Regions from separate parts of the Paenibacillus sp. FSL H8-0260 genome, predicted to be linked through region 1. Evidence: riboswitches for the same ligand, from Rfam matches in the RefSeq annotation. Region 1 holds a riboswitch; each other region holds the start of a gene.
What was found. A riboswitch is a leader RNA that binds a small molecule or an ion and turns the genes downstream of it on or off. The one in region 1 is predicted to bind cyclic di-GMP.
Positions count from the first base shown of each region.

Region 2: another riboswitch for cyclic di-GMP. It lies ahead of MHI51_RS03375 (transglutaminase family protein); the one in region 1 lies ahead of MHI51_RS10910 (DUF6612 family protein).
Region 3: another riboswitch for cyclic di-GMP. It lies ahead of MHI51_RS04985 (glycosyl hydrolase); the one in region 1 lies ahead of MHI51_RS10910 (DUF6612 family protein).

Region 1 covers NZ_CP150298.1:2,489,285-2,492,565, forward strand. Annotated here, with positions in the region: gene MHI51_RS10900 (DUF4179 domain-containing protein) at 1-460, opposite strand, end outside; gene MHI51_RS10905 (RNA polymerase sigma factor) at 444-962, opposite strand; cyclic di-GMP riboswitch class I at 1,166-1,257, shown strand; gene MHI51_RS10910 (DUF6612 family protein) at 1,375-2,223, shown strand; gene MHI51_RS10915 (NADH-dependent flavin oxidoreductase) at 2,336-3,232, shown strand; gene MHI51_RS10920 (hypothetical protein) at 3,247-3,281, shown strand, end outside.
Region 2 covers NZ_CP150298.1:770,230-773,510, reverse strand. Annotated here, with positions in the region: rRNA gene MHI51_RS03380 (16S ribosomal RNA) at 1-294, opposite strand, end outside; gene MHI51_RS03375 (transglutaminase family protein) at 662-1,471, opposite strand; cyclic di-GMP riboswitch class I at 1,485-1,565, opposite strand; cyclic di-GMP riboswitch class I at 1,640-1,722, opposite strand; gene MHI51_RS03370 (class D sortase) at 1,838-2,497, opposite strand; gene MHI51_RS03365 (GtrA family protein) at 2,600-3,007, opposite strand; gene MHI51_RS03360 (glycosyltransferase family 2 protein) at 2,994-3,281, opposite strand, start outside.
Region 3 covers NZ_CP150298.1:1,168,463-1,171,743, reverse strand. Annotated here, with positions in the region: gene MHI51_RS04990 (glycosyl hydrolase) at 1-184, opposite strand, end outside; gene MHI51_RS04985 (glycosyl hydrolase) at 336-1,886, opposite strand; cyclic di-GMP riboswitch class I at 1,899-1,978, opposite strand; gene MHI51_RS04980 (sugar phosphate nucleotidyltransferase) at 2,115-3,281, opposite strand, start outside.

The sequences.
Region 1 (3,281 bases):
AATAACCGTATACCTTTGCCTTGGCACCGGATTCATTAGTCATGATGTTTTCCTCTGTAGCAAATCCAGTATATTGGGATAGATCAGATTTAGTATCAAGTGATAACAGCATTTTCATTTTTTCTCCATCAGTTACAACACCGTTCAAATTCATTGTTACTCCTGAACTGGAAGTTTGAAGATTATACTGTTGACCGATGCCGTTATTTAATGCATTGCTCACACTTCGACCACCAATTTTATCCCAATTAATCGTCATACTAGCGAATACAGGAATGGCTACAAGTAAGAGGCAAGAGAAGACAATACTGATAGGAATAACCTTTTTATTAGACCTAGGAGTATTCTGGGAGGCATGCAGATTTCTTTGACGTTTATAAGCTTCTTGTTCTATGGCAGTCCACATCAAATCATAATCCGGTCGGGGAATATGTTTATCTTTTTCAATATACAGACTCATTACTATTCAGCTCCTTTAGTTGGGTTCCACCCATTCTATTTAGTATTTCAAGTCCCTTGTTCAGTCTGGATTTTACAGTTCCTTCGGGTATGCTCATAACTTTAGAGATCTCGGGTACAGTCAATTCGTTTATAAAACGAAGGACTACTACCATTCTGATTTTGTCAGGAAGCTGACGGTATAACCCTTGTAATTCTTTTTTAGTTTCCTGTCGATCCAAACGTTTTTCTACAGGGTTTGATTCCTCAGACCTGGATAGTAAATAATTACGTACTTCTTTCATCCACCCCGTCTTACGCCTTTTGATCACACTGTTGCACTCATTCGAAGCAATTCGTAAAATCCAAGCTTTCAAGTTTCTTACCTTCGACTTATCCGCTAAGATAACTTTTACAAATACCTCTTGGGAAATATCCTCCGCATCTGCCTGATTTTTCATTAAGTAGTAACAAAAATAATATACTTGTTCTTTATAGAGCTCGAAAATTTCCCGGTCACTCATTTTGCTGCACCCCCTGTCTTTGCTGTTCTCATTAATAAGACTTATAAGCGTATGTAATCGTTCATTTTTCATTTTGATTGTAGTATTTCTTCTGAGTATCATAGCGAATTCGAATAGAAGATAAGTCGTTTACAGGTAATTATAACCATGATAAAATTAGCGGTGGGACATGCGTCCGTAATCTATTAAAACTAATTGAATGTCCGCGTTAAAGGTAAAATCATCGAAAGATGATGACACAAAGCCATGGGTCTAAAGCCTTTCGACAGAAGGAAATGATCGCCAGGCCGCCATAGGGATGTCTTATGAAGCATAAAGGATAGCTCTAAGAATATGTAGTCTATTTTGAGCTCTTTTATTATTTCGACCTATACGGCGTTACATTATCGCAAGGGGCCGAAAGGGGAAGTACATGAACAGTTTTTTCAAAACAATAGGTACTAGTTTGGCAGTAGGTGCTTTATTGCTGTCCGGAACGATCGGATGGATGTCTAATCCAGGAGTAGTGTCAGCAGCTACCTCAACAGTAGTAACCGCGGATCAGATGATCAGCAAAGTAACGGCAGCCTCCAAAGCAATAAAGAATTTCCATCTGGATGTGACCAAAAAACAGGATATTCAAAGCGGCGGGGTGCGTATCAGCAACACCAACACTCTGAAGCTGGATATCAACCGTCTGCCGAATTTTGCCGCAGCAGGCACTGTCGCTAGTAGTCTTTTAGAAACATCGTACAGTCTATATGCCAATGACAAGGAGTTTTACTATCTTGTAGACGGAAGTGAACTGATCGATGAATCTGAAGATGAAGGTTACGACGATGACGGGGAGCCAATCGATCCTGATGCACAATATTGGCTTGGACTGGAGAAAACGGAATGGGATGCCTTTTACTCCAAAGGCCAATACGATCCTGTTTCCATGCTTGATTCGGTCAAAAGTTATAAAAAATCCATGAAAGTCAGCACTGCTGGCGCACAAACAGTCTTACAATTCACGGTAACCGATCCGACAGCAGCTAAGGGGATAATCAAACTCTATGACCAGGAGAACCTCTGGGATGGAGAGACAGTTCAACCCAAAAGCGTAACGTGGAAATTATTCGTCAATACTAAGACCTGGCAAACGGAAAAGCTGACAGTCGATCTGAGTTATGTGCTGGTAAGTGATGGAGCCAAAGATACATACACCACGAAAATCGAAGCTAAATATTCCAAAAATAATAAAGGTGCAGCCATTGTAAAACCGGCCGAACTAGAATAATAAGGACGATTCATAACGAGCGAAAAGCGCTGTTCAGCGGAACAGCGCTTTTTGTTGTATCCAACAGCAGTTCTTTATTAGTTAACAAGAATAAATCATTGCTGTAATTTATATGTATGCGCATGTATATAATAATTTATCTAAATATAATTTAATGAAAGTTGGGAAAAAGATGATAGCACTAGACACAGCATTAACTTTTCGCAGAGGGCTGACATTAAAAAACCGAGTGGTTATGGCTCCAATGACCACACGAATGAGCTTTTATGACGGTGTAGTAACACAAGATGAATTGAAATACTATTCGCTAAGAACGGGCGAAGTAGGTGCGGTCATCACTGCGGCAGCAAATGTACAAGAGGGTGGAAAAGGATGGGAAGGTGAACTTAGTGTTTCCTCCGATGAATTTATTCCTAGCCTTAGCCGATTAGCATCTACTATTAAACGAAATGGAACAAAAGCTATTTTACAGCTATTCCATGCAGGAAGAATGACAGATTCAAAAATATTGCGTGGCGTACAACCCGTTTCCTCCAGCGCCATTGCTGCCGAACGTCCGAATGCAGAAATTCCAAGAGCATTAACAGAAAATGAAATTTTCGGTGTAATTGAGGATTTTAAAAAAGCGACTCAACGTGCTATTCAAGCTGGATTTGACGGGGTAGAAATTCATGGAGCAAACACATATTTAATCCAACAATTCTTCTCTCCACACTCCAACCGTCGTGAAGATCAATGGGGCGGAAGCTTAGAGAAAAGATTTAATTTCATTAACCAATTAGTGGATGCAGTTATTGCTGTCGTTGACAATTCAAAGGTTAAGGATTTTATTGTCGGGTATCGTTTTTCTCCAGAAGAATATGAAGAGCCTGGAATTAAAATCACCGATACCTTTTATCTTATTGATAAATTAGCTGATAAAAAGCTGGATTATCTGCATCAGAAGATTTTAAAGAAAAATCAATCCTGCAATATGTACATGAGAAAATCAATGGCCGTGTACCTTTAATTGGGGTAGGAGATATCCGTACCAAACAGGACGCAGAGGACACGTTGAC
Region 2 (3,281 bases), 1.7 Mb from region 1:
TCGTCGCCTTGGTGGGCCGTTACCCCACCAACTAGCTAATGCGCCGCAGGCCCATCCCTCAGTGACAGATTGCTCCGTCTTTCATTCTTCTCTCAGGAGAAAAAAGAAATTATCCGGTATTAGCTACCGTTTCCGGTAGTTATCCCAGTCTGAAGGGCAGGTTGCCTACGTGTTACTCACCCGTCCGCCGCTAAGTTACTTTGAAAGCAAGCTTTCAAAGTAACTCCGCTCGACTTGCATGTATTAGGCACGCCGCCAGCGTTCGTCCTGAGCCAGGATCAAACTCTCCAATTAGTATTGAAAAGAGCGATATGCTCATTTTGAAACATCTGACGAGAAAATTAATTCTCTAATTTTGGATTTCACTTACGTGATTTCCTACTCACTCGTTGTTCAGTTTTCAAAGATCAAGTTCTCGTTGGCGCCGTTTAATGTCTCAGCAGCAACTCTTATAATATATCATGTTGTTTTCAGAAATGCAAGCTTTATTTTTCGAAGCTTTTTATCAGCCTCGTCTATATCGCCTGTACGCTGTCTAACAACGCTTACCTATAATACCCCAACTATTAATAGAAAAGCAACCCCTAATATAAAAATAAACAACTAGCTTAATAATTAAGCTAGTTGTTTATTTAATAGAGTTATCTTTCTAGCGACGAACTTAATAGTATTTTGCCGCAGTATATTTGCTTGAGGCTTTAATTAAATCGGTTTTCTTATCACTCTTTGCAAGTCCTGCATCCACTGTAGTATCAATGGTAACCCACTTCCCATTAAGCAACACTTCGTTCCAGGCATGATATTGCGTAACGTAGCTTGTATTCCCCATTACCAACTTAGCAGGAACATCTACACTCCGCAGCATTGCGGCAAAAAGAGAAGCGTAATCATAGCAAATTCCTTTTTTAGTAGTCAATGTCTTATCGATGCTTGGAATATAATCAGTAGTTACACTATTAGCAAGAGAGTAATCATATTGTACATTCGCAACTACATAGTTATAGATCGCTTTAACTTTCTCTTCGTCTGTTGTTTTGCCTTGTACTAATTGTTTAGCTTTGACAATCGCTTTATCAGAAGAACTCCATTTCACATTCTGTACGGAGCCCAAATATACGGAATTCGAGTCACTCATGGTTACGTCTACTACTTCGGAATATAATGCTTTGTATTTATTGCCGGTTGTGTTCTCCAGAACAGAAACCTTATAAGTCCCATTTCCTTGTTGCAAAGGGAAGTCCTCAGCTTGTCCAGAAGCATACAAGTTATATGTATAACTGCTGTTATCTTTGGTGATCATGAGTTTGATTCTTTTATCTTTCGGAATATCATAGTTAATACCAATCACACCTTGAGCCACTTTGGATGTAATCAACCAGCTGGCATCTGCACTTGCAGCTTGAGCTGTACTTACTGGAACTGAAGTCATTAGGACGAACAACGCCACCAGCATAAAATAAACCTTTTTCACGGATAAAACTCCTTTCGGTAGCTGGCTGCCATCCTTTCGGGAAGGCCCTTTAGCTTTGCGTCCCTACCTTTCGATAGGTTTGCCGTTATCGTATAAGTTCTATCTGTTCTAGCTTTACTAGATATAATTGATAGAATCCATTTGAAACAAACAAAAAAAGCCTCTTCATTCGGTAGCTGGCTGCCATCCTTTTGGGAAAAGGCCCTTTAGCTTTGCGTCCCTACCTTTCGGAAGGTTTGCCGTTATCGTGTTTAGCTTTCATAGTATAATACTATCATATTTATAGTTGTGAACAAGACCTAATTTACTAGATTACCCATTATTTTATAAATATCTCCCGGTATTTGTTCTTGTCATTCACTATTCTCATTTTGTTAATTTGGCATGAACAATCAGCCGATGCGTTGGATTCACTAGCGGATCACATGTAATCAGAGTAAGAATCTTATCCTTGTCATTCCCGTCAAGAACGGAGACGTCACTCGGATCTACTACAGAAATATCATACACCTCATAGTTAAACACCTGATCACTAGTCTTTATCGTGATAACATCCCCCACAACAACCTCATTCAATCTGTTAAACAAACGACCCGTAGTTCTAGCCCGATGCGCCGCGATTGCAGCATTCCCGATCTCTCCAAGGGGTGCCGTTTCTTTCATATGGGCTGCAGCATGTTTCATATTAGCTTTTGTAGCCCCTTCTAATACAGGCAGCTTCAAATCAATCTTATCGATTTCAATTAGTGCGATTACTTTGCCACCGACTGCAATCTCCGGTTCAGGCTTTTCTGTCTCTTGGGGTTGGGGCTGTGCCTGAGCATCCAGAACCGATTCCTCTGCTAACAGCTGAGTAACTTCAGCATACCTGCTCTTTAGATCTGGCTGGGGAGTACTATCGGCAGTGCTTAGTTCAGCCGTTTCTAATAACTTCTCCTGCTGCCTGTCGTTGTACCACTCGTTAGCTGTCGGATATAACATGATAAGTATCCCAGCCAGTATGAGTAGATAGGAGAATTTACGCAATGTTATTCACCTCCGTATATTGTTTCTATGGTTATATACAAATCAAGCAGAAACAGCTACTTGCCTTTAAGCATAGCAACTCCTTCTGCCTGAAATTAATGTTTAAAATACCCATTTACGACTTCCAAAGAAATTGATGATCACCGTGATAAAGGTAACCAGCACCTTGGAGATCAAGACTTGAATGCCTAGTTTGTCTGTCAACAGATGCATTAGCAGCAGTGATATTCCGAGCACTACCAGATTCAGCACGATAAACTTGACCAGCTGCACGCGGTCGAAGCCTTCTTTATTCCCCCGGTTGCGATCACGAAAGGTTACTTTTTTATTCAAAATAAAGCTATTCGCCGTGCCTGCACTATAGGAGATCACCTGCGCCAATGCGTATACCATCCCTAGTGAATTCAACAATGTAAAAATCACAAAATCAATAAGCGTATTGAGCAAACCTACGGCATTAAATTTGAGGAACTGTATGAATGCAGCGCGCAAGTTCTTATCTAACATCATTGTGGTCCTTCCGGCGGTCCAGTTGTTCTTCGTTCTGGTAGCCTTTAGTCTCACTAACAATATATAGCGGTCTATCTTTAGACTCGTCATAAATCCGTCCGATATACTCCCCAATCACACCCAACAGCATCAGAACGATACCGTTAAAGAGCAGATTAACGCCTACAATGGAAGCCCAGCCCGGAACCGTCCAGGAGGTAAAAAATATCTTTTGAAACAAGACGAAAAATAAATAGAGAAAGCTAGAGAATGAAAGGAAGAATCCAATATACGT
Region 3 (3,281 bases), 1.3 Mb from region 1:
TACTCAGCAGTTGCTTGGCTTCTTCAGAAGCCGAAGGATTGCTTGGTATAGCCGGAGGTAGAGAGGAAGAAACACTCATAGCCTTCGGAAGACTTTTAACCTCTCCCCAAGGCAGCAAGGAAAAAATAATAAACACCGGTAACATAGTAAACAACAATCTGTTTTTCTTATAATATTTACGCAAATAAATCCTCCTTTCGGTAGCTGTACTGCCTCCACAGGTGTTAAAAACATACCTGTTATCGGACAATCGTCTTCTGACCTAATGAGGACTATAGCTTAGTAGCTCTGCAATAACGCAGAGCCACTAAGGATCGACCTTTAATTTTCATCAATCAGGAGACATCCGGAAGAAAAAGTGCACTTGCTGGAACTGTCTCTTTAGCTTGACTAGCACTTTCCCACATCAAGCGGACTCTCGCATCGCCTTCATTCTCGTAATACTCCACCTTGATATCATATAGCTGGCCAGCCTTCAGCGTTATAGTGCCCTTACGCTCAGTACCACTTTGCTTAGTCCAACTATCAATCACAGATTCCCCATTCACCCAGACACGGATACCATCATCTGAGGTAGTGTAAAATGTATATTGCTCATTATATAATGGCTTGATTTTACCGCTCCAACGTATGGAGAACCGATCAATCCCGAGGGCGGCATCCGGCGAGCCTTGCCGCCAATTGAAATCGATTATTGCATCAGTTCTGTTAAGAGCTGCTGCTCCCGACAACTGCATGTTGTTGTAATACTCTCCTGCAAGCCCCTTCGCGAGAGGAATTGCTGCCTCCCCCTCTTCTTCGGAAGGTGCCGGCGCTGGTGCGGCGCTAGGTGTCGGTGCCAGACCAGTATTTAATTTATCTCTGGTCAGGGTATAGTTGCTATTCATAAATGTTTTGATTGTGTCTGCACTGTTATTCTCGTAAAGCATTTTTCCCCAGCTCATCATATACGTCCATTTATTTTGCGATTGCTGAAGCTTCTCCAGATTAGGCATTTCACCATTCTCCCCGATCGCAATCGGTTTGCCTGCGGCTAGACTCAATAAGCTGTCATAGTATTTTTGCTGGTAATCATTTTCGTATATATCTGCTGCCAGAATATCTACTTTATCAGCACCTGGATAAGTTAGCGCATAAGGATCTGACCAAACATTGGGAGCATTCGGACTCCATACCCATAACAAATTATTTAATTTATGAACGTTAACAAAACGGTCATACATAATATTCCATAGTTTAGAAAAGTTATTTTTCTTCCCCCACCAGAACCAGTTCCCGTTCATTTCATGATAGGGTCTCCAAAGCACCGGAACGTTGGCATCGCGCAAGCTTTTTAAAGAGACGGCCACCTTATCAAGCTCAGCGATCAGATTGTTATATTGCTTGGTACCCGGTGTAACGTAACTATCGAACTCACTCTGGCTAAGTGTTTTTTTCACATTATCCCAGTCATAAGAGGTGCCCGGCAGGTTAGCATGAAAAGTCATAGCTACGATCCCGCCCGCTTTATTCCAGTTGATGGCGCTGTTCACCACATTTTGACGTTGCCAAGCCATCGTTGCTTCGGACTGACCACTGATCGCACCCATTTCATAACCGTGAAGAGCCGCATATTGTCCGCTGGTTCCCTTCAGCATATTGTTAATTTCATCTGGACTTTCTAAATAGTCATGTTGACCGGCAATAATACCTTTTCCTGAGATCGAGTAAAAATAGTTAAGCAGCTTTACGGCTTCAGGTGAGGCACCTGGGGTAACTGGCGTTCCAGAATTTGAAGCAGCTATGACAACAGACGGCGAAATTCCAACAGCAAGCGGAAGTGCAGTCAGAAACAGGACGAGTGACAGAAATGCACCAAACAATCGATACGTACGGTAAGCTTTCAAAATAATCTCCCTTTCGGTAGCCAGGCTGCCACTCTTTCGAAGGCCCTATAGCTTTGCGTCCCTACCTTTCGATAGGTTTGCCTTTTCAATTTAAGAGAAATAATCTCTCTTACCGTAAGTATCGACGACAATTAATGATATATTTAGTGTTTTTATGACTTTTTTTGATAATTGAGTCAATTTACCTGTTTCAAGAAATTTTGAATTGGTTAAATAGATAGGTTAGACCTATGAAATGAATTGTTGTAGTTCTATATCATTCCAGTCTAAAGTAATACGTATGTTATCTTCTTCTACTAATTCAGACCCCGTCTGTACCTCTATAAACTCAACATCCGTCAAAGCAAGGATCGCGTGCTTCGTTCCTTCCGGTATACGTACCACGTCCCCAGCCTTCACATTATGTTTTTTCTCATTCAGCACAATACTTGCTTCGCCGCTGACGATTGTCCAAATTTCACTACGCTTGCGATGTAATTGATAGCTGATATTATTCCCCTCGGATATAAAAATCCGTTTGGTCAGCACTTCATTGCCTTCATCATATTTCACATAATCAATAACTTTGTAATGACCCCAACGGCGTTCCTCGTACATCGGTCTTTGTTCAAAGGTCTTCAGCACTTCTTTAATCCGTGGGCTCTCAGCTTTATGGGTAACTAGAATCCCATCCGGGCTAGCCGCAATGATCAGATCCTTCGCACCAATTACCGTAATCGGAATGTCCAGCTCATTAATCAAGCAAGTCCCCTCAGAATCCGCCGTCACAAAACCTTTTCCTACATGCTTGCTGCTCATTTCCTCTGTCAGCGTATTCCACGTTCCAAGATCCTTCCAGAATCCATCATACGGCTGCACCACAATATGTTCTTCTTTCTCCACCACTTCATAATCAAAACTGATGGAAGACAATAGCTTATACTGCTTCTGCAATTCTTCATATCCTAAAGGCAACCCTTTACGCTGCAAAATATCTAACAAGTACCCTAAGCGGAAGGCAAACACTCCGCAATTCCACAAGGCATTTTGCTCGATGAGCTGTTCTGCTTGTATGCGGTCAGGTTTCTCTTGAAAGTGACTCACCTTCATAAAACCATTTTCCCCCGCCTCTTCGGTGGTAGGAATAATATATCCGTATTTCTCTGAGGCATGTTCAGGAACAACACCCATAAGAGCCAGATTTGCTCCACTTTCCAGCATGGTCCCCTCAAGCATAGCTATGGTATCGAAAAAAGATGCTTCTACATAAGGGTCAACAGGCAATATTGCTACCGTCTCCGCTGGAGAAACACCTGCCACTGAATAAAGATAGGTAGCTGTTAAGGCGATAGCCGGAAAAGTATCCCGACGCTCCGGTTCAACGATAATCGGCACATGACTTCCCAGTTGGCTTTG